Rhodospirillum rubrum ATCC 11170: one gene and its partner. The protein of the gene in region 2 interacts with the protein of the main gene of each other region in a pairwise test. Links are inferred from orthologs where the notes say so. Each region holds a gene or a part of one and is shown on either strand. Other genes may lie near its edges.

Region 1 (9,968 bases), 660 kb from region 2 along the record:
CCCGGTGGTGAACCGGGGGGAGGCGAAACGTCCCCCATCCAGGCCTTTCTTTCGCCTTTTCCCCTTGTCGGAGGGGGCTTTGCGCCGTTACATCATCGCCCTGGAGGGGGCGGTGCGCCCGGCGCGGTTGGCGCGGTCAACGGCCTTCCCCCGATTCGGGCCCTGATTTCGGCCCCGATTTTGACCCGGTCCACGATGGGACCCGGGACTTAAACTTTGGCTTGGATGGATCGCCCATGAGCACCACGTCGGAAATCCGCAGGACGTTCCTCGATTTCTTCGTCAAGAACGGACATCAAGAGGTGGCCTCAAGCCCGCTGGTGCCGCTCAACGACCCGACATTGATGTTCACCAACGCCGGCATGGTCCAGTTCAAGAACGTCTTCACCGGCGCCGAAACCCGGCCCTATCACCGGGCGACGACCTCGCAGAAATGCGTGCGCGCCGGCGGCAAGCACAATGACCTCGATAACGTCGGCTATACGGCGCGCCACCATACCTTCTTTGAAATGCTGGGCAATTTCTCGTTCGGCGATTATTTCAAGGAACAGGCGATCGATTTCGCTTGGCGGCTGATCACCGAGGAATACGCCCTGCCCAAGGACCGCTTGCTGGTCACCGTCCATACCTCCGACGAGGACGCCGCCGGGCTGTGGCGCAAGGTCGCCGGTCTGCCCGACGAGCGCATCATCCGCATTCCGACCAATGATAACTTCTGGGCGATGGGCGATACCGGCCCCTGCGGCCCCTGTTCGGAGATCTTCTTCGACCATGGCCCCAAGGTCGCCGGCGGCCCGCCGGGCAGCGCCGATGAGAACGGCGACCGCTTCATCGAGATCTGGAATCTGGTGTTCATGCAGTTCGAGCAGCTGACGGTGGATCAGCGGGTCGCGCTGCCCCGGCCGTCGATCGATACGGGCATGGGGTTGGAACGGGTGGCCGCCGTTCTGCAAGGCAAGCACGACAACTACGACATCGACCTGATGCGCGCCCTGATCGAGGCGATCGCCAGCGCGGCGGGCACCGATCCCGATGGTCCGCACAAGGTTTCCCACCGGGTGATCGCCGATCACCTGCGCTCGGCTTGCTTCCTGATCGCCGATGGCGTGCTGCCCAGCAACGAGGGTCGCGGCTATGTGCTGCGCCGGATCATGCGCCGGGCGATGCGTCACGCCCATATGATGGGCTGCGTCGATCCGTTGATGTTCAAGCTGGTGCCGGCGCTCAACCGCGAGATGGCCGACCAGTTCCCCGAGCTCAATCGGGCCAACGCCCTGATCACCGAAACCCTGAAGCTCGAGGAAACCCGCTTCAAGCAGATGCTCGATCGCGGGCTGAAGCTGCTGGCCGAGGAAACCGGCGATCTGGCGAGCGGCGACAGCCTGCCCGGCCCGGTCGCCTTCAAGTTGTATGACACCTATGGCTTCCCGCTCGATCTGACCCAGGACGCCCTGCGGCCGCGCGGCATCGGCGTTGATACCGCCGGCTTCGACGCGGCGATGGCCCGCCAGCGCGAGGATGCGCGCAAAAGCTGGACCGGCTCGGGCGACCATGCGACCGAGGCGGTGTGGTTCGATATCCGCGACCGGGTCGGCGCCAGCGAATTCCTCGGCTATACCAGCACCGACGCCGAAGGCGCGATCGTCGCCCTGGTCGTTGACGGCAAGGTGGTGGAAAGCGCGCCCGCCGATACCGAGGTGGCGGTGATCGCCAATCAGACGCCGTTCTATGGCGAATCCGGCGGCCAGATGGGCGATGCCGGCGAGATCCGTCTGGCCGAGGGCGGCAAGGTCGTTGTCCGCGACACCGCTAAGAAGCTGGGCGCGCTGCATGTCCATATCGGCCGCGTCGAGGGGGCGACGATCCGCGTCGGTCAGGCCGCCCGCTTCGTTGTCGATACCGAGCGCCGCGACGCCCTGCGCAGCCACCATTCGGCCACCCATCTGCTGCACGAGGCCCTGCGCCGGCGTTTGGGCGAGCATGTGACCCAGAAGGGCTCGCTGGTCGCCCCCGATCGCCTGCGCTTTGATATCAGCCATCCCAAGCCGCTGTCGGCGGCCGAGATCCGCGTGGTCGAGGACGACGTCAACCGCGAGATCCGCGCCAACGCCGAAATCACCACCCAGATCATGGACCCCGATTCGGCGATCGAAGCCGGGGCGATGGCGCTGTTTGGCGAGAAATACGGCGAGGAGGTGCGCGTGGTGTCGATGGGCCGGCGCGAGCCCGGCGCCAACCGGCCGTTCTCGGTCGAGCTGTGCGGCGGCACCCATGCCCGGCGCACCGGCGACATCGGCTTTTTCAAGATCATCGGCGAGGGCGCCGTGGCTTCGGGCGTGCGCCGGATCGAGGCGGTCACCGGTCAGGCGGCTTTCGAGCATATCGAGGCCCAGGATGATCTGGTCAGTGGCGCGGCGCAGCTTTTGAAGGTGACTCCCGCCGATCTGCCGGGCCGCATCCAGGCCCTGCTCGATGACCGGCGCAGGCTGGAGCGCGACTTGGCCGACGCCCGGCGCAAGCTGGCCACCGGCGGCGGTGGCGCCGCCGCCCCGGCCGTGGTCGAGATCAACGGCGTCAAATGGGTCGGCCGCCTGCTGGAAGACGTTCCGGCCAAGGACCTGAAGGGCATGGTCGACGAGGTGAAGAAGCAACTTGGCTCGGGCGTCGTCGCCCTGATCGCCGTGGCCGACGGCAAGGCCTCGCTGGTGGTCGGCGTCACCGAGGATCTGGTCGGGCGCTTCGATGCCGTCGCCCTGGTGCGCGCCGGGGCCGGGGCGATCGGCGGCAAGGGCGGCGGCGGCCGCCCCGACATGGCCCAGGCCGGGGGCCCCGATGGCGCCCAGGCCGGCGCGGCCCTGGCGGCGATCGAGGCGGCTTTGGCCGGCTGATCGCGCCGCCTTAGCGGTCGAAAAGAAAGCTTGAAAACGGGCGGGGAGGGTCGCGGGACCTTCCCCGCCCGGACTTTTTGCGCCCCCCTTTGGACTTTTTGTGCACTGCACAAAAGTGGCTTGACAGGGCGCTGGGACGCGCTACATTAGTCTCATGTTGCGGCGCACAATAAACCGAGACGCGCCGCTCTGGAAGCCCCGGCTTCGCCGGGATAAGGCGCGTTCCAAGAAACGGAGGATCCTGTGATGGTCAATGGCTACGAAGACATCGTGAAGTTCAATAAGGATAATCTTGACGCCGCGGTCACCGCCGGCTCCACCTTCGCCAAGGGTGTGGAAGAACTGTCCCGTGAGTATTTCGGCTTCGCCGCCAAGTCGTTCGACAGCGTGCTGGAAGCCGGCAAGGCCCTGGCCAGCGTCAAGTCGCCGGCCGAAGCCGCCGCTTTGCAGACCAAGCTGATCCGCGACAACTGGGAAGCCGCCTTGGTCCAGTCGCGCAAGGTTTCCGAGATGTCGACCGTGCTGCTCAAGGGCGCCTTCGAGCCCGTCACCACCCGGGCCAAGGCCGCACTCAATACGGTCGCCAAGGCCGCCTGATTTTTTCTTCTCATCGAACCGTCCGCTTCGGGCCGCCTTTCGCAAGAAGGGCGGCCCGATCGCTTTTGGCGGCATGGAGGGGGGAGGCGCTGCCGGCGATAAAGCCAAGGCCGCTCTGTGCCAAGGATAAGCGGGCGATCGCGGGTACGCTTTAAGCGGGCAGGGGCGCGGGGTGGCTTTGGGCGAGCGTCAGGGCGCTGTGGCGGGCGATCTCGAAGGCCCGGCCGTCGCTTTGAATATGGGCGATGGTCAGGGCGCCAACCACCAGCAGGCCCATCTGCGCCGCGGCGACCGCGTCGATGCCGACGCGTTGGCTGGCGGCATCAAGCAAGGTGGTCAGCGATTGGATCTGGGCGGCGGCGGCGCGGTGGATCGGATGATCGCTCGCGCCGAATTCGCCCGCCGCATGAATGGGCAAGAACCCCTGGAAGCGGATTTCCTGAAGGGTTTGGCCCCTTTGCCAAGCGGCCAGACCGTCGAAGAGGGTTTCGATGGTCGGCCCGGGGGTGGCGGGGCAGGCGGCCAGACGCTCTTCCAGCCAGTGGCGGAACACCAGCCAATGACGGTCGAGCGCGGCGAGGATCAGGTCGTCCTTGGAGCGGAAGTGGCGGTAGAGGGTCATCTTGGCCACCCCGGCCTCGGCTAGGATCCGATCGATACCAGTCGCATGAAACCCTTCGGAGGCGAAGAGGGTGATGGCGGTCTCGATCAGACGCTCGCGCGGTTTCACCTGCAATGCCGCCTCCGTCTGAAAAGGATGCCCGCCCGTACCTTGGGCGGTCTACAGTCTTAAAGCTAATACATCCCTTCCGCTATGACTAGAGCCTTTTGCATCTGTCTTGTTTCGTCGGCAAAATGGTCGCGGCTTAGTCGGGGTTGCGCGGCGCGCTTGCCTCGTTCCAGGCCGCGGCGCGGGCGTCGTCTTCGGCCTTGGCGTCGACCCACCGCGGTCCCTCGGCGGTTTCCTCTTTTTTCCAGAAGGGCGCCTTGGTCTTGAGCCAGTCCATCAGAAAGGCGCAGGCGGCGAAGGCGGCTTCGCGGTGCGAGGACGCGGTGCAGACCAGCACGATGCGCGCGCCCGGCTCCAGCCGGCCGAAGCGGTGGATGATCAGGCTATCGGTCAGCGGCCAGCGGGCCAGCGCCTCGGCCTCGATGGCGGCCAGGGCGCGCTCGGTCATGCCGGGGTAGTGTTCCAGGGTCATCGCCCCGATCAGCGGACCATCCTCCCCCTCGCGGCCGCGCACCAGCCCGCAGAAGCTGGCCACCGCCCCGGCGCCCTTGAGGGCGGCTTGGCGCTCGAAGCGGGCGATCTCGGCGGCGCTGTCGAAATCGGCGCTTTGGACGTGAACGGCCATCGCCTCAGCCCCCGGTCAGCGGCGGGAAGAACGCCACTTCATCGCTGGCGGTCAAAGGCGTCTCGGGGGTGGCGAGGTCTTGATTGACCGCGGCGCGCAGGCGGCGGGGGTCGGAAAACGCTTCCGCATAGCCGGCGCCGCGCCCGGCCTGCCACAGGGCGAGGTCGCCCAAGGTGGTGACGCCGGGCGGCAGGGATAGGGTTTCCTCGTCCAGGCCGACGGTCTCGCGCACCCAGGCGAAATAGAGCAGTTTCATGGGAGGTGTGTCCTTTGGTCATGGGGCCCGCCCCGGCGAGCGCGAAGCCCAGAGAAAATCCCCTGGAGCGGCGAGCGCGAGATCTGGTCCCCGCTCACCGCGTCACGATTAGGAGGCGGTCCAGGTCCCCGACTTGCCGCCGGTTTTGGACAGCAGCCGGATATCGGTCAGGCGCATGCCCTTATCGACGGCCTTGCACATGTCATAAACCGTGAGTCCGGCGACGGCGACGGCGGTCAGCGCCTCCATCTCGACGCCGGTCCGCCCGCGCAGGGCGCAGGTGGCGGTGATCACCACCCGGTCATGGTCGGGGTCGGGGGTCAGCTCGACGGCGACCTTGGTCAGGGCCAAAGGATGGCACAGCGGGATCAGATCGGGGGTGCGCTTGGCGCCCATGATGCCGGCCAACTGGGCCACGCTCAGCACGTCGCCCTTTTTCAGGCCGCGCTCGATGATGGCGCGCAGGGTGGCCGGCGCCATTTCCACGCAGCCGCCGGCCACGGCCACCCGTTCGGTCTCATCCTTGGCCGAGACATCGACCATCACGGCGTTGCCCGCCGTATCGAAATGGGTCAGCCCGTCGGCAGTGGCGGGGGCGGGGTCCGTCATCGGGGAAACTCCTGTGGTCGAAACTCCAGCACCGGCGGGGCGGCTCAGGGATGTGTCCGCGCCATCCGGCGGGCGAGGCGGGTGGTGGCAAGGCCGCGGATCTGGGCCAGATCCTCGGGCGTATTGACGTTGAGGAAGGGATCCTCGGGCCCCAGGTCGTCGAAGGCGACGGCGATCGAGCCGGCTTCTTCGAGCAGGGCGCGCAAGGCGCCGCCGCCGTCGCGGCACAGCCGGGCGGCGATCGCCGCCACCCGTCCGCCCACCGGCCACAGCGCCACGGCGTTGTGGCGGCGGCCGGCGAAGCTGGCGACGGCGACGGGCGGGTCCCGGGGATCGGCGGTGGCGGCGGCCTGATCAAGGGCCCGGGTCAGGCGTTCGGCCAAATCGGCGGGGGGGAAGGGGGTATCGACGGGCAGGGTCAGCAGGCGCTTGGCCCCCCGAGTCTCGGCCCAGTCGAGCAGGGCGGCGACGGCGGCCAGCGGGCCCAGGCGCGGGCCCGGCCCGTCGCCGACCTGGGGCAGGCCGAGCACGGCGAGCGCCGGATCGGGGGCGTGAACCGACAGCGCCACCACGTCCACGCTCCGCCGCACCGAATCAAGGGCCCAGGCGGCCATCGGCTGACCGGCGATCGGCACCAGGGCCTTGCTGACGCCGCCCAGGCGTTTGCCCTCGCCCCCGGCCAGCAGGCCGCAGGCGATGTCAGTCCTTGCCGGCAAGGGAGCCCCACAGGTCGTATTCATCGGCATGCTCGATGAGCACGGGCACGATATCGCCCGGGGCGAGGCTGGTTTCGCCGTTGAGGAACAGGCTGCCGTCGATCTCGGGGGCGTCGCCCTTGGTCCGGCCGATGGCGCCTTCCTCGTCGACTTCGTCGATGATCGCCTCGATCACCGTTCCGACCTTTTGGGCCAGACGGCGCTCGCTGATCTCCTGCTGGGCGGCCATGAAGCGGTGCCAGCGCTCCTCCTTGACCTCTTCGGGAACGGCATCGGCCAGGGCATTGGCCTTGGCCCCGGCCACCGCCTCGTATTTGAAGCAGCCGACGCGGTCGAGTTCGGCTTCGCCCATCCAGTCGAGCAACTGCTGGAAATCGTCCTCGGTTTCGCCGGGGAAGCCGACGATGAAGGTCGAGCGCAGCGCGATATCGGGGCAGATCGTCCGCCAGCGGCGGATGCGCTCGAGCGTGCGGTCCTGGGCGGCCGGGCGCTTCATCGCCTCAAGGATCTTCGGGCTGGCGTGCTGGAAGGGGATATCCAGATAGGGCAGGATCTTGCCCTCGGCCATCAGCGGGATGATCTCGTCGACGAAGGGATAGGGATAGACATAGTGCAGACGCACCCAGATCCCCAGTTCGCCCAGGGCGCTACACAGCTCGGTCATGCGGGCCTTGACCGGCGCGCCGTGCCAGGGGCTTTCGCCGTGGCGCAGATCGACGCCATAGGCGCTGGTGTCCTGGCTGATCACCAGCAACTCGCGCACCCCGGCCTCGGCCAGCTTCTCGGCCTCCATCAGCACCTTGGAGGCTGGGCGGCTGACCAGTTTGCCGCGCAGATCGGGGATGATGCAGAAGGTGCAGCCGTGATTGCAGCCTTCCGAGATCTTCAGATAGGCGTAATGGCGGGGCGTCAAGCGGATGCCCTCGGCCGGCACCAGATCAAGATAGGGGTCATGGGCCGGCGGCGCCGCCTCGTGGACGGCGGCGACCACGCGCTCGTATTGCTGGGGTCCGGTGACCGCCAGAACGCCGGGATGGGCGCTGCGGATGGCGGCCTCGTCGCCGCCCATGCAGCCGGTCACGATCACCCGGCCGTTCTGGGCCATGGCCTCGCCAATCGCCTCCAGGCTTTCGGCCTTGGCCGAATCGAGGAAGCCGCAGGTATTGACGATCACCACATTGGCGTCGTCATAGGTGGGCGACACCTCATAGCCTTCCGCCCGCAGGCGGGTGAGGATGCGTTCGGAATCGACCAGGGCTTTGGGGCAGCCCAGGCTGACGATGCCCACCTTCTGAAGGTCTTTGTTCATGCTCTCTCGCGCGCGGGGGAAAGTTTTAAGCCCCCATATAGGCCAGACTCCTTCCAAAAAGCCAGACCGCTCGCCGCCCCGACGCGGTTAAAGACGATCAGGCGGGACAGAGGTCGGGGCTGGGGCGCGCCGGCGCCTGCGCGCCTTGGGCCGCCTCGGCCTCGTCGGGCCAATAATTGCGGCCGAAGCGGTTGGCGCGAAACAGCGGCAAGGGGATGTCTTCTTGGCGGATCAGGCCGCGATCGGGCAGGGCGCCTTCGACCAGCAGGTCGAGAACGGCGGTGATGCCCGAGGCGGTGGTGAGGCCGATGGCGCTCAGTTGGCGCCCGGCCACCGGCTTGCCGAAAATGCGGCTGATCAGGCTTTCCTCGATGAAGCGCCCCTGGCGCTGGCCGCGCGCCGTGACCAGCACCAGCACCATGTCCTGGGCGGTGATCGGCAGGCCGGCGTCGAGCAGCTCGCACAGCAGCTCCGGGCGGCGCGACAGCCCCAGATCATCAAGCAGCACCTTCATCAGCGCGCAATGGCCGGGATAGCGCACCGAGCGGTAATCAAGGGCGCGCAGCCGCCCGGCATAGGTCTCGCACAGGCTGCCCAGACCGCCCGAGGTATTGAAGGCCTCATAGGCCACGCCATCAAGCGAGAAGCTCTCCAGGCCGTCCATCGGCTGCACCGTCGTCAGCCGGCCATCGACGATGGCCTCGCAGGGGCGGAGATATTCATTGACCAGCCCCTGGGTGCTCCAGGAAAGGTTGTACTTGAGCCCGTTGGTGGGAAAACGCGGCAGGGCGCCGACGCGCAGACGCAAGGAGTCGAGGCTATCGAAACTCTGCGCCAGATCGTTGGCGGCGATCGAAATGAAGCCGGGCGCCAGACCGCATTGGGGAATGAAGGCGCTGGTCGCCCCCTCGGCCAGGGCCCTGACCTCGGCGGTCGAGGCCACGTCCTCGGTCAGATCGAGATAATGGGCGCCGGCGCGGCGCGCCGCCCGGGCGATGCCGACGGTTAAAAAAAACGGACAGGCGCTGAGGATAGCGAAGGCGCCGCCGGCCGCCGCCGCCACCGCGTCCTCGTCGCTGGCGTCGATCACCAGGGGGGTGACCCCGGGCAAGGCCGCGACCCCGGCCAAAGCCTGCGCGCTGCGATCGCCGACGACGATTTGATAATCGCCGCTTTCGCCCAAAAGGGTGGCGATGGCCTCGCCGATCTTACCGCCGCCGAGAAGAAGGATGCGCGTCATGGTCAAGACCCTCCGTGGTGATCGACTATTTCTTTAGGGAAGCACCCCTTCGTGTCGGACGGAACGCCATGGAACGTCGCCAGACCGGCGGTTTTTCCGACGAACCGTCGGTTTCATGGGTGGTTTCGTCGGTGCCTGGGGCCAGCCGGGCTTGGGTGATGGTAGGACATGGCCGATAAGAATGAAAATGCATGGCTTTCGCGCTTGACCTGATAACTCCTCTCATTACCATGCCCATTGCATGTTTATGGATAACCGTGCCGTTGGAGTATGGGGTTTGGGTGTTCTCAAGGGTGTGTCGCTGTGGACCGCGCGGGTGGCGGTGGTGGTGTTCGTCTGGGCCGCTGGCCTCGGTCCGGCCTTGGCCGATCCCGACTACAAGGGAATGGTCGATCGCATCGACGCTTTCTTGAGCGGCGCGGCGGAAAGCTACCGGGCGGGCGACGCCGAAACCGCCAAGACCAACGTCCAGCGCGCCTATTTCGAGGTTTTCGAGAACCTTGAAGGTCCTATTCGCGTCAATATCTCGGCCAAGGCCAGCTATGCCCTGGAGGCCGAATTCGGCGCCATTCGCAAGCTGGTGATGGCCGGCGCCCCGCCCGAGGAGGTCGCCGCCCGGACCACCGCCCAGATCGCGGCGATTCGCGCCGTGGTGCCGGTGCTCGAGGCCGGCTTCAAGATCAAGGCGCACCCGGCCGCCGGCGCCGAGGACGAGGCCGCCCCCAATCCGACTCCGGCCCTGCCGCAAACCATCGAACCCTATTGGCAGCGCGCCGTCGAGGCGATCGGCACCGATCTTTACGCCGCCGCCAGCGCCCTCGAGGCGGGAAAGCCCGATGAGGCCAAGGCGCTGATCACCCGCGCCCAGTTTAGCGGCTATAAGAACTCGCTGCTGGAAACCGCGGTCCGGCGCACGCTCTCCCAACGCCAGGACATCGCCTTCAACGCCGAATTCCAGCGCATCCTGGGTTTGGTCGACGCCGGCAAGCCGCCAAGGA
Region 2 (9,806 bases):
ATGCGGTCGCGCATGCGGGTGAAGGCGAGGGCGGCGCGGCGCACCTCAAGGGCGCCTTCGCTGCGGAAATTCGGCACGTCGCGGCCCTTGCCCAGGGCGTCGGCGGCGCTGGCCAGCCGGCCGATCGGCCGGACCTGATTGCGCATGAAAACGGTCGCCACGGCGAAGAGGATCACCGAAGACACCGTCATCCAGCCGATGAAGATATAGGTGGTGACGCTGAACAGCCGCTTGCGCGGCACCTCGACGGTCAGCAGGCCATCGGGCGCGGCGATGCGGATCTCCAGGGTTTTATCGTCGATCACATCGACCTGATAGGGCAGGTCGGTATGCTCGGCCAGCGAGGAATAAAGGGTGCGGGCGACGAAATCATCGTCCTGGGCCAGCGGCGAGGTGCCGGGCAGCGTCGCCTCCGGCTCGAAGCGCATGGCCAGTTGCTGGCGGCCATAGGCGAGGGCGAACATCCATTCCCGTTCCTCGGGATCGGGATAGGCCGCCATGAAATCAAGCACCATGCCGATTTCCGAGCCGACGGCGGCATTGAGCCGGCGGCTCATGGTGTCCCAATGGCGATCGAAAAAGATGGTGGCGGTGATCACCTGAAGCAGGATCAGCGGAATGACGATGATCAGCAGCGAGCGCCCGAGCAGGCTTTTGGGCAAGATCATCTTGATCGCCCGGGCGAAGGGCCGCAGCAGCGGATGGTCCAGGCGCAGGATGCGGCGGATCCGGCCCAGGACTGGCTGGGCGGGGTCAAGCCCCCAAAGACCGATCATGGCGGCGTCCTTGTTTTGCCGAGGCGCGAAAGGCGCCCTTCACCGCGAGGGGCGTGTCAGCCCGGACGAAGCATGTAGCCGCGTCCGCGCACCGTCTGCAAGTGGCGGGGCACGCGGGGGTCGGCTTCGATTTTCTTGCGCAGGCGGGTCACCTGCACATCGATGGCCCGGGGGTTGCCGGCCACCCCGGTCAGTTCAGCCAGATCCTCGCGGCTGATCGCCTCGCCGGCCCGGGCGGCGAGCGTGCTGAGCAGGGCGGTTTCGGCGGTGGTCAGTCGCACCACCTCGTCGCCGCGCAGCAGTTCCTGGCGGTGCGGATCGAAAACGCAGGCTCCCAGCGGCAAGGGGCCCTCGGGCGGGGCGGCGGGCGGCAGATCGGGGGCTTGGCGCAGGCGCCGCAGGATGCCATTGACCCGCAAGACCAATTCGCGCGGATCGAAGGGCTTGGCCAGATAATCATCGGCGCCGCTTTCGAGGCCGCTGACCCGGTCGTCGGGCTGGTCCATCGCCGTCAGGATGAGGATGGGAACGTCGGAGTCCTCGCGGATCGAGCGTGTCAGCTCCAGTCCGCTTTCGCCGGGCATCATCACATCGACCACCAGCAGATCGAAGCGCAGGGCGGCAAGCTGGCGCCGCGCCTCGGCCGCATCGGCGGCGGCGGTGACGATGAAGCCGCGTTCGGACAAAAAGCGTTTGAGCAGGGCGAGGATGCGGGTGTCGTCATCGACCACCAGGATATGGGGCGGTTCCTCGGTCACGGGGGCGACGGGGGCCACAGGCAGGGCGGGGTCGCTCATCGGCGTGCTCCGGCCCGGCTGACGCGCGGCGGCGAGGGCGGGGTCTCGCGCTTGGCGGCGGCGGCGAAGCGCTCGCGGGCCGGGCCATCGATCATGCCAAGCATGACCTTGCGGAACCCCTCGACCGCCTCGGCCCCGGCTTCGCGATAGGCGCGGGCGAAGCGCCGGCGCTGGGCCTCGGTCAGGCGGCGTTCCATGTCGATGCCCTTTTCGGTCAGTTCCAGAAGGCGTTGGCGACCGTCGCGTGGGCCGCGATGCTGAACGATCAGGCCTTCCTCGACCAGTTGCGACAGCACGCGCGACAGGCTTTGCTTGGTGATGCCGAGGATCCCCAGCAGGGCGCTGACGCCGATCTTCGGCTCGCGGCCGACGAAATAGATCACCCGGTGGTGGGCCCGCCCGAAATTGTGCTTGGCCAGCATGGCGTCGGCCTCGCTGGTGAAATCGCGGTAGGCGAAAAACAGCAGCTCGATGCCCTGGCGCAGTTCCTCCTCGCGCAGAAAAAGGGGGTTCACGCCCGATTTGACCTCGCTCATCCCTCGATCCCCGCCTTCGGTGTTGAGAGTGATTTTATAGGGCTTAGATCCTGCATGAAAAAATCTCGTGCGGCATTTGGGTCAGGTATGTTGACATAGTTGGCGGAAGGATGTTACGCAAGATCGGCTTTGTCGGACATAAAACTACCCATGCCCGCCAAGTTTTCTCCTTCGACGACCAAACCTCCTTTTTCGACGAAAGGTGTCGTGATGGCTCTCGTTCCGTTCGATGACCGTGACGGTTTCATCTGGTTCAACGGTCAAATGGTGCCCTGGCGCGAGGCCAAGGTTCATGTGCTGACGCATGGCCTGCATTATGCGAGCTGCGTGTTTGAAGGCGAGCGCGTCTATAACGGCAAGGTGTTCAAGCTGACCGAGCATTCGCGCCGACTGACCGAATCGGCGTCGATTCTGGGGTTTTCCCTGCCCTATTCGGTGGCCGAAATCGATGCGGCGACCCGCCGGGTGCTTGACGCCAACGGCATCGTCGACGGCTATGTCCGCCCGCTGGCCTGGCGTGGCAGCGAGATGATGGGGGTGGCGGCCCAGAAGAACCGCATCAATGTCGCCATCGCCGCCTGGCAGTGGCCCAGCTATTTTTCGCCCGAAGCCCGGCTGGCCGGCATCCGCCTGAAGATCTCGCCGTGGCGGCGTCCGGCCCCCGACACGGCGCCGACCCATTCCAAGGCCGCCGGTCTTTATATGATCTGCACCCTGTCCAAGCATCAGGCCGAGAACGATGGCTTCGACGACGCCCTGATGCTCGATTACCGGGGCCGCATCGCCGAGGCGACGGGAGCCAATGTCTTTCTGGTGATCGACGGCAAGCTGCATACGCCCATTCCCGACTGCTTCCTGAACGGCATCACCCGCCAGACCGTGATCGATCTGGCCCGACGCCGCGGCTATGACGTGAGCGAGCGGGCGATCATGCCCGAGGAACTGGCCGACGCCCAGGAAGTGTTCCTGACCGGGACCGCGGCCGAGGTGACGCCGGTCCGCCAGATCGGAGAATACACCTATACTCCGGGCGAAATCACCCACCGGTTGGTCGAGGATTACGATAAGGAAGTCGGGCGGACCCACGACAAGGCGGCCTCCGCCTCCGCTTCGGCGGCCTGACGGGCCCAGCCCCCGGCCGCGAGAAGAAGCGGCCGGGGGTTTGGCTTTTAAAACAGCTCGCTAAAGGGAATGAAGCGCACCCGGTCGCCGCGCGAGACGACGGTCACCCCTTGGCCGATATCGATCAGCCCGTCGGATTGGACGATCGAGCTGACGACATTGGACGATTGCACGGGGAAGGGGGCGACGACCATGGCGCCGCTGGAATCGCTGCGCAATTGTCCGCGCAGGAATTCGCGGCGGCCGGGTTTGCGGGTCAGCGAGAAATCGGCGATCACCGGGAAGCCGCGCGGCTGTAATTGCTCCCCCGTCACCCCGGCCAGACGCAACACCACCGGCCGGCCGACCAGACAGAAGGTGACGAAGGTCGAAACCGGATTGCCGGGCAGCCCGAGAAACGGCTTGCCAGCGACGGTGCCGAAGGCCAGCGGCTTGCCGGGCTTGAGTGCCAGGCGCCAGAAGGCCAGCGAGCCCAAAGCCGTCACCGCGTCCTTGACGTGATCCTCGCCGCCCACCGACACCCCGCCCGAGGTGACGACCAGATCGGCGGCGCGCGCCGCCTCGGCCAGGGCGCCTTGGATTAGCGCCGGGCGGTCGGGCAGGTTGCCGAGATCAAGGCACTCGGCGCCCAGGGTGCTCAGCAGCCCGAGCAGGGCGCGGCGATTGGAATTATAGATGCCGCCCGGCGGCAGCGGCTGGCCGGGTTCGACCACCTCGTCGCCGGTGGTGAAGACCGCGACCTTCAGGCGGGCGCGCACCGCCAGCTCGGCCACGCCGATCTGGGCGGCCATCGCCACATCGATCGGACCCAGGCGCCGACCGCTGGCCAGCACGGTTTGGCCGATGGCGACATCGGCGCCGGCCGGCCGCACGTTGGCGCCGCGCTTTTCGCCACTGGGCAGGGTGACGTAGCCGTCCTCCTCGTGGCAGACCTCCTGCATGATCACCGTGTCGACGCCCTCGGGGATCGGCGCGCCGGTGAAGATGCGCGCGGCCTCGCCCGGGCCCAGGGGGCGGTCGGCGGGATGGCCGGCGGGCACGCGCAAGGTGAGGGGCAGGCGGGTGGGAGCCTGCGGCGAGAGGTCGGCGAAGCGCACCCCATAGCCGTCCATGGCCGAATTATCGTCGGGGGGGATGACCAGGGCGCTGGTCAGATCCTCGGCCAGCACCCGGCCCAGCGCCCGGTCGAGCGGCAGGCGTTCGATCGCCGTCACCGCGCCAAGCAGGTCAAGCAGGCGATCGACGGCGTCATCAAGCGCCAACAGGCGATCGGCGGTGTCGAAGCAATCGGCCGAAAGCGGGGGAAGGGAAGAGGGTGGGGGAGAAGCGGGCATGGGGGATCCCTTGATGGGGCGGCCCTTGCGGGCAAGGGGCCGCTTAGCGGGGGGTATTATGGGCCTGGGACGGGGGCGCGTCGTGTTCGGGGCCCATGTGGCGCAGGCCGACGCGCAGGTAATCATAGCCGGTGATGATGGTCATGACGGCCGCCACCCACAGCAATCCCTCGCCGATCAGGGTGATCGGCAGCGGAATCAGCGGGGTATCGCCAACGATCAGCACCGGCAGGGCGATCAGCTGAACGGTGGTCTTCCATTTGGCCAGCTTGGTCACCGGCATGCCGACCCGGATCTCGGCCAGGAATTCGCGCAGGCCCGAGACCAGGATCTCGCGCATCAGGATGACGACGGCGGCCGGGTAGCTCCACGGGCTCATCCGGCCAAAGCCGACCAGCAGCATCAGCACCGCCGCGACCAGCAGCTTATCGGCGATCGGATCGAGGAAACGGCCAAGCCGCGAGACCTGATTGCTGCGCCGGGCCAGCCAGCCATCAAAGAAATCGGTGATGGCGGCGACGGCGAACAGGGCGCAATTGGCCCAGCGATAGCCCTCGCCATCGACATAAAACAGCACGACGACCAGGGGAATGATCAGAATGCGCAGCAGGGTCAGGATGTTGGGCAGAGTGAGCAAGGGCTGGTCCCCGCGGCGGTGTGATAGGGTGCGGGGGCAAGGCGCACCCCTTCGGATCATTGAGGGCGACTTTATCCCTCGCTGTGGAAGTGGTCATAGAGTTTTTTGGCCAGGGCGGCGCTGATCCCCTCCACCGCCTCCAGATCGGTCAATCCGGCCTGGGAAACCGCCTTGGCCGAGCCGAAATGGTGGAGAAGGGCTTTCTTGCGGCTGGCGCCGATGCCCGGAACGCTATCAAGGGGCGAGACTCCGATCGCTTTTGAACGCCGGGTGCGATGGCTGCCGATGGCGAAGCGGTGGGCCTCGTCGCGCAGGCGCTGGATGAAATACAAAACCGGATCGTTGTGGCGCAGCATGAAGGGTGGCCGCCCCGGAACGAAGAACCGCTCGCGTCCGGCATCGCGGTCGGGGCCCTTGGCGACGCCGACCAGCGGCACGTCCTCGACGCCGATCTCGGCCAGGGCCTCGCGGACGGCGTTGAGCTGGCCGAGGCCGCCGTCGATCAGCACCAGATCGGGCCACTGGCCACGGTCGCGGTCGGGGTCTTCCTTACGGGCGCGGGCGAAGCGCCGGATCATCACCTCGCGCATCATGGCGTAGTCGTCGCCCGGGGTGATATCGGGCGAGCGGATGTTGAATTTGCGATAGGCGGCCTTCATGAAGCCTTCCGGTCCGGCCACCACCATGCCGCCCACCGCGTGGGTTCCCGAGATATGGCTGTTGTCGTAGATCTCGACCCGCTGGAGCGGCCCGTCGAGACCGAAGGCCACGGCCGTCCCCTCCAGCAAGGTGCGCTGGGCCGAGCTTTCGGCCAGCCGTCGGCCCAAAGCTTCGCGGGCATTGGCCAACGCGTGGTCGATCAGCTTGCGCCGCGACCCGCGGCGCGGCACCACCAGACGCACCCGGTGGCCGGCGCGCAGGCAAAGCGCCTGTTCGACCAGATCGTGGTGGGGAATGTCGGTCAGCAGCAAGATCTCGCGCGGCGGCGGGAAGCCGGCGTAGAACTGGCCGAGGAAGGCTTCGAGCACCTCGGGCAGGCCCTCGTCGCCGGCATGGGCGGGAAAGAACGAGCGGTTGCCGTTGTTGCGGCCGCCACGGAAAAAGAAGACCTGGACGCAGGTCTGGCCGCCGGCCTGATGGCAGGCGATGACATCGGCCTCGCCCAGGGTCGGCAGATTGATATCCTGATGGGACTGGACATTGGTCAGCGCCTTGATGCGGTCGCGGAAGATCGCCGCCTGTTCGTAATCCAGGGCCTGGGCCGCCTCGTCCATGCGCTTGGCCAGATCGTGCTGGAGCGCCTTGCTTGAGCCGCTGAGGAAGGCGCGGGCCTCTTCGACCAGGGCCTTGTAATCCGCCTCCGCCACCCGATCGACGCAGGGCGCGGCGCAGCGCTTGATTTGGAACAGCAGGCAAGGCCGGCTGCGACTGGCAAAAACGTTATCGGCGCAGGTGCGCAGCAAAAAGGTTTTCTGCAAGGCGGTGAGCGTACTGGTGACGGCGCCGGCCGAGGCGAAGGGGCCGAAATATTCCCCCCCTTTGCGCAGGGTGCCGCGGAATTTGACGATGCGAGGAAAGGCGTGATCGGAGGTGATCTCGATATAAGGGAAGGATTTGTCGTCGCGCAAAAGGATGTTGTAGCGCGGCTTCAGCTTCTTGATCAGGTTGGATTCAAGAAGCAGCGCCTCGGCTTCGGTATGGGTGGTCAGCACCTCCATCGTCAGGGTGGCGGCGATCATCCGTTGGATGCGCACCGGCAGGCGATGGGGCTGGGTGTAGTTGATCACCCGGCGCTTCAGATTGCGCGCCTTGCCCACATAGAGAACATCGCCCTTGCCATCGATCATGCGATAGACGCCGGGGCTTGATGGCATCGTCCGCAAGGCGGCGCGGATCGCCTCGACCCCGCGTGGGGTGGCGGGGTCGGCGCCGGCGTCGGGCTGATCGGCGCCGTCGTCCCGGTCGGGCTCGTCGACGGGCAGGTCAGTCATTGGCCAAGGGCCCTTTCGGCCGTTTTCGCGGCACGATCCGAATCGGGAGGGTGCCTGTGTGGCCTGTCAAGGCGGAAGCTATCCACGATTTCTGTGGGCAACCCTGTGGAAAACTCCCGGCGGTCCGTCCCAAACCCGCAGAAACCCGGAGGTCTACAGGGGCTGCCTGTTTTTTAGGCAGACATTCTAACATACTGAATTTACTCAATAAGATTGTTTTCGTTTTGCGACAACCCGAGGGGGAAGGGAGGGAGAGGGGGGTATGTCTCCCCTTTACCCCGGCACCGGGCCGTGTGCACAACTCCGGCCCTAGCCCTAGTCCTTCGAGCAGGTTTTGGCTTTCCCCTACAGACTTTAAGGGAACAGGCCTAGGGCAGCGGATTGAACCGCTCGATCTCTACACCAACAGAGTGGGTATCTTCGAAAACGTCGAGTTTTTCGATCCGCACCCGGGCCGACACCACGCGGGGGTCTTGCAGGCACAGGCTGGCGACCCGCTCGGCCAGGGTCTCGACCAGATTGACGTGACCATCGCGGGCGATCGAGCGCACGCGGACGACGATGGTCTCGTAGCACACGACGTTATCAAGCTGGTCGCCAAGCGGTCGGCCATCCTCGCGCACGGCGAGGTCAAGGTTGATGCAGACGCGCTGCGGCGCCCGGTGTTCGTGGGGATGGACGCCGATATTGGCGGCGAGCACCAGATCGCGCACGAAAACGTGGCGCAAGGCGGCGCGGGCATCGGCGATACGCAAGGGTTCGATGACGGATGTCTTGCGGTTGCTCAAGGGCGGACTCTCCTGCGTGCGGCGGCCGGCGAGCCGCCGGGCGTCGGAAGGGCTTGCGGGCCCGGGCCCTCGTCTTGCGGCGAGGACTCCAGCCTTAATCGGGTGGGCGGGCCTTCCCGGGGTTGCCCCTTGGGGCCGATATCGCGGGACGGCGGCCGGTCTTTATCGTCTATTCGCCCAGGCTGACGGTCTGTCCGGGCTGCGACCATCCCAGATGCTGACCGCCGTCAAGGGCGATCATCTGGCCGGTCAGGGCCGGGGCATCCAGAATGAAGCCAAGGGCGCGGGCGATCTCATCGGGGGTGGTGCCATGGCCAAGCGGCGTCGCCGCCGCCTGGCGGGCGAAGTCCTCTTCGCTTTGGCGCGGGCTGGGCAGGGCGGGGCCGGGGCCGATGGCATTGACCCGGATGCGCGGGGCAAGGGCCATGGCCAGGGTTCGCGTCAGCGTCCACAAGCCGGCCTTGCTCAGGGTATAGGTCATGAAATAAGGCGTGAGATTCCACACCCGCTGATCGATCAGATTGACGATCACCCCGGTTGCCGCCTCGGGCAGGGCCGCCGCCATCCCCTGACTCAGCAGAAAGGGCGCACGCAGGTTGACGTCCATGTGGCTGTCCCAGGACTGGCGCGTGACGCTGTGCCACAGGTCCAATTCGAACAGCGAGGCGTTGTTGACCAGCACGCCAAGCGGGCCGAGGGCGGCGCCGGTGGCGGCGATCAGGGCCGTGGTTTCCTCGACATCGGCGAGATCGGCGCTCAGCACCACCGCCCTTTGGCCCAAGGCCCGCACGTCGCGGGCGGTTTCCTCGGCATCGGCTTGCGAGTCGCGGTGATGGACGGCCACGTCGAAGCCGCGCCCCGCCAGTTCAAGGGCCATCGCCCGGCCAAGCCGACGGGCGGCGCCGGTGACCAGGGCCACGCGCGGCAGGGTTTGCGGGGCGGGCGGCTGGGGAAGGGCGGACGAAGGCTCGGTCATGGGGCTCGCGACGGATGGACGATCATCCCCTAACACATAGGCGAGGTCAGGCCCTCAGGCCAGCGGGAAACGCCACAAGGATGCGTTTGGCCCAAAACGAACCGATGCCTTTTCGCAACGATCGGACTACCTATGTAGGCATGGCGGATTTCGGCCGGTTTAGCCGGACGACGCCGGGTGGCGGAGCTGAGGCTCGCGCGGGCGCGGGGCGGGGGCAAGGGCGATGCGGCCGCGGGTCGGGCGCGCCGGATCGCGCGCCGGCTGTACGGCGACGGCGGGAGAAAACGCCAGCCGGGGCAGGGCGCGCAGGGCTTGGGCGCGATCGACCAGACCGGCGGCCTCGGCCAATTGGGCCAGGGTGCGGGCAGCGCCGGCGCGATCGACCAGGAAGCTGTCAAGGCTGTCAGCGATCTCGGCGCGCAGCTTGTCGAGGGTCGCGGTCAGCCGGCGGCAGCTTTCCTCAAGTCTTTCGCGTTCTTTCTCAACCGCATAGCCGGCATCGAACAGAACGTCGATCTGGCCGCGCAGATGCTCGCCCTGGCGGCGCAGGGCGTCGATGCGGGCGGGAAAGGCGCTCGGCGCGCTCTCGCCCGACAGATCGCGGGCGTGATCGGCAAGGCGCCGGGCATGGGAGGCGACCTGGGCGGCCAGGGCCTGGAAGAACAGCGGCCGGCTGCCCTGTTTGGGCAGCAGGCCGCATCGGCTTAGTCTGTCCACCTGCCCGCCGTCTCGGGATAGACGGCCGAGCAAGACGGGCAGGTCGCAGAGGATCGTCGAATCCGGGAGGTCACCGCAAATGACCATCCATTCGGCAAGAACGGCGCCATCGCGGCCGTCCCCCAGGAAGAG

What was found.
Region 1: the proteins of glp (region 2) and mobA interact in binary tests that used the Escherichia coli proteins (3 or more experiments, as listed by UniProt). The link is inferred for Rhodospirillum rubrum ATCC 11170 from one-to-one orthologs.

The regions. Positions count from the first base shown.
Region 1 is NC_007643.1:3,242,164-3,252,131, reverse strand. Bases 4,598-7,597 are described here. They hold mobA (molybdenum cofactor guanylyltransferase), read right to left. Parts: upstream 6,446-7,597; coding sequence 5,750-6,445; downstream 4,598-5,749. Other genes in these bases: rimO (30S ribosomal protein S12 methylthiotransferase RimO), read right to left, coding at 6,405-7,597; moaC (cyclic pyranopterin monophosphate synthase MoaC), read right to left, coding at 5,205-5,705; moaD (molybdopterin converting factor subunit 1), read right to left, coding at 4,845-5,096; RRU_RS14530 (molybdenum cofactor biosynthesis protein MoaE), read right to left, coding at 4,598-4,840. In the rest of the region: alaS (alanine--tRNA ligase), read left to right, coding at 237-2,888; RRU_RS14540 (phasin family protein), read left to right, coding at 3,135-3,485; RRU_RS14535 (TetR/AcrR family transcriptional regulator), read right to left, coding at 3,637-4,215; more of RRU_RS14530, read right to left, coding at 4,352-4,597; more of rimO, read right to left, coding at 7,598-7,730; RRU_RS14505 (saccharopine dehydrogenase family protein), read right to left, coding at 7,828-8,970; RRU_RS14500 (FTR1 family iron permease), read left to right, coding at 9,248-9,968. UniProt on the Escherichia coli protein: Transfers a GMP moiety from GTP to Mo-molybdopterin (Mo-MPT) cofactor (Moco or molybdenum cofactor) to form Mo-molybdopterin guanine dinucleotide (Mo-MGD) cofactor.
Region 2 is NC_007643.1:2,575,907-2,585,712, reverse strand. Bases 2,423-5,260 are described here. They hold glp (molybdopterin molybdotransferase MoeA), read right to left. Parts: upstream 4,566-5,260; coding sequence 3,279-4,565; downstream 2,423-3,278. Other genes in these bases: pgsA (CDP-diacylglycerol--glycerol-3-phosphate 3-phosphatidyltransferase), read right to left, coding at 4,609-5,202; RRU_RS11515 (branched-chain amino acid aminotransferase), read left to right, coding at 2,423-3,231. Also shown: RRU_RS11530 (ATP-binding protein), read right to left, coding at 1-776; RRU_RS11525 (response regulator), read right to left, coding at 833-1,573; RRU_RS11520 (MarR family winged helix-turn-helix transcriptional regulator), read right to left, coding at 1,570-2,109; more of RRU_RS11515, read left to right, coding at 2,320-2,422; excinuclease ABC subunit UvrC, read right to left, coding at 5,274-7,193; RRU_RS11495 (dihydroneopterin aldolase), read right to left, coding at 7,562-7,981; RRU_RS11490 (SDR family oxidoreductase), read right to left, coding at 8,151-8,957; RRU_RS11485 (hypothetical protein), read right to left, coding at 9,117-9,806. UniProt on the Escherichia coli protein: Catalyzes the insertion of molybdate into adenylated molybdopterin with the concomitant release of AMP.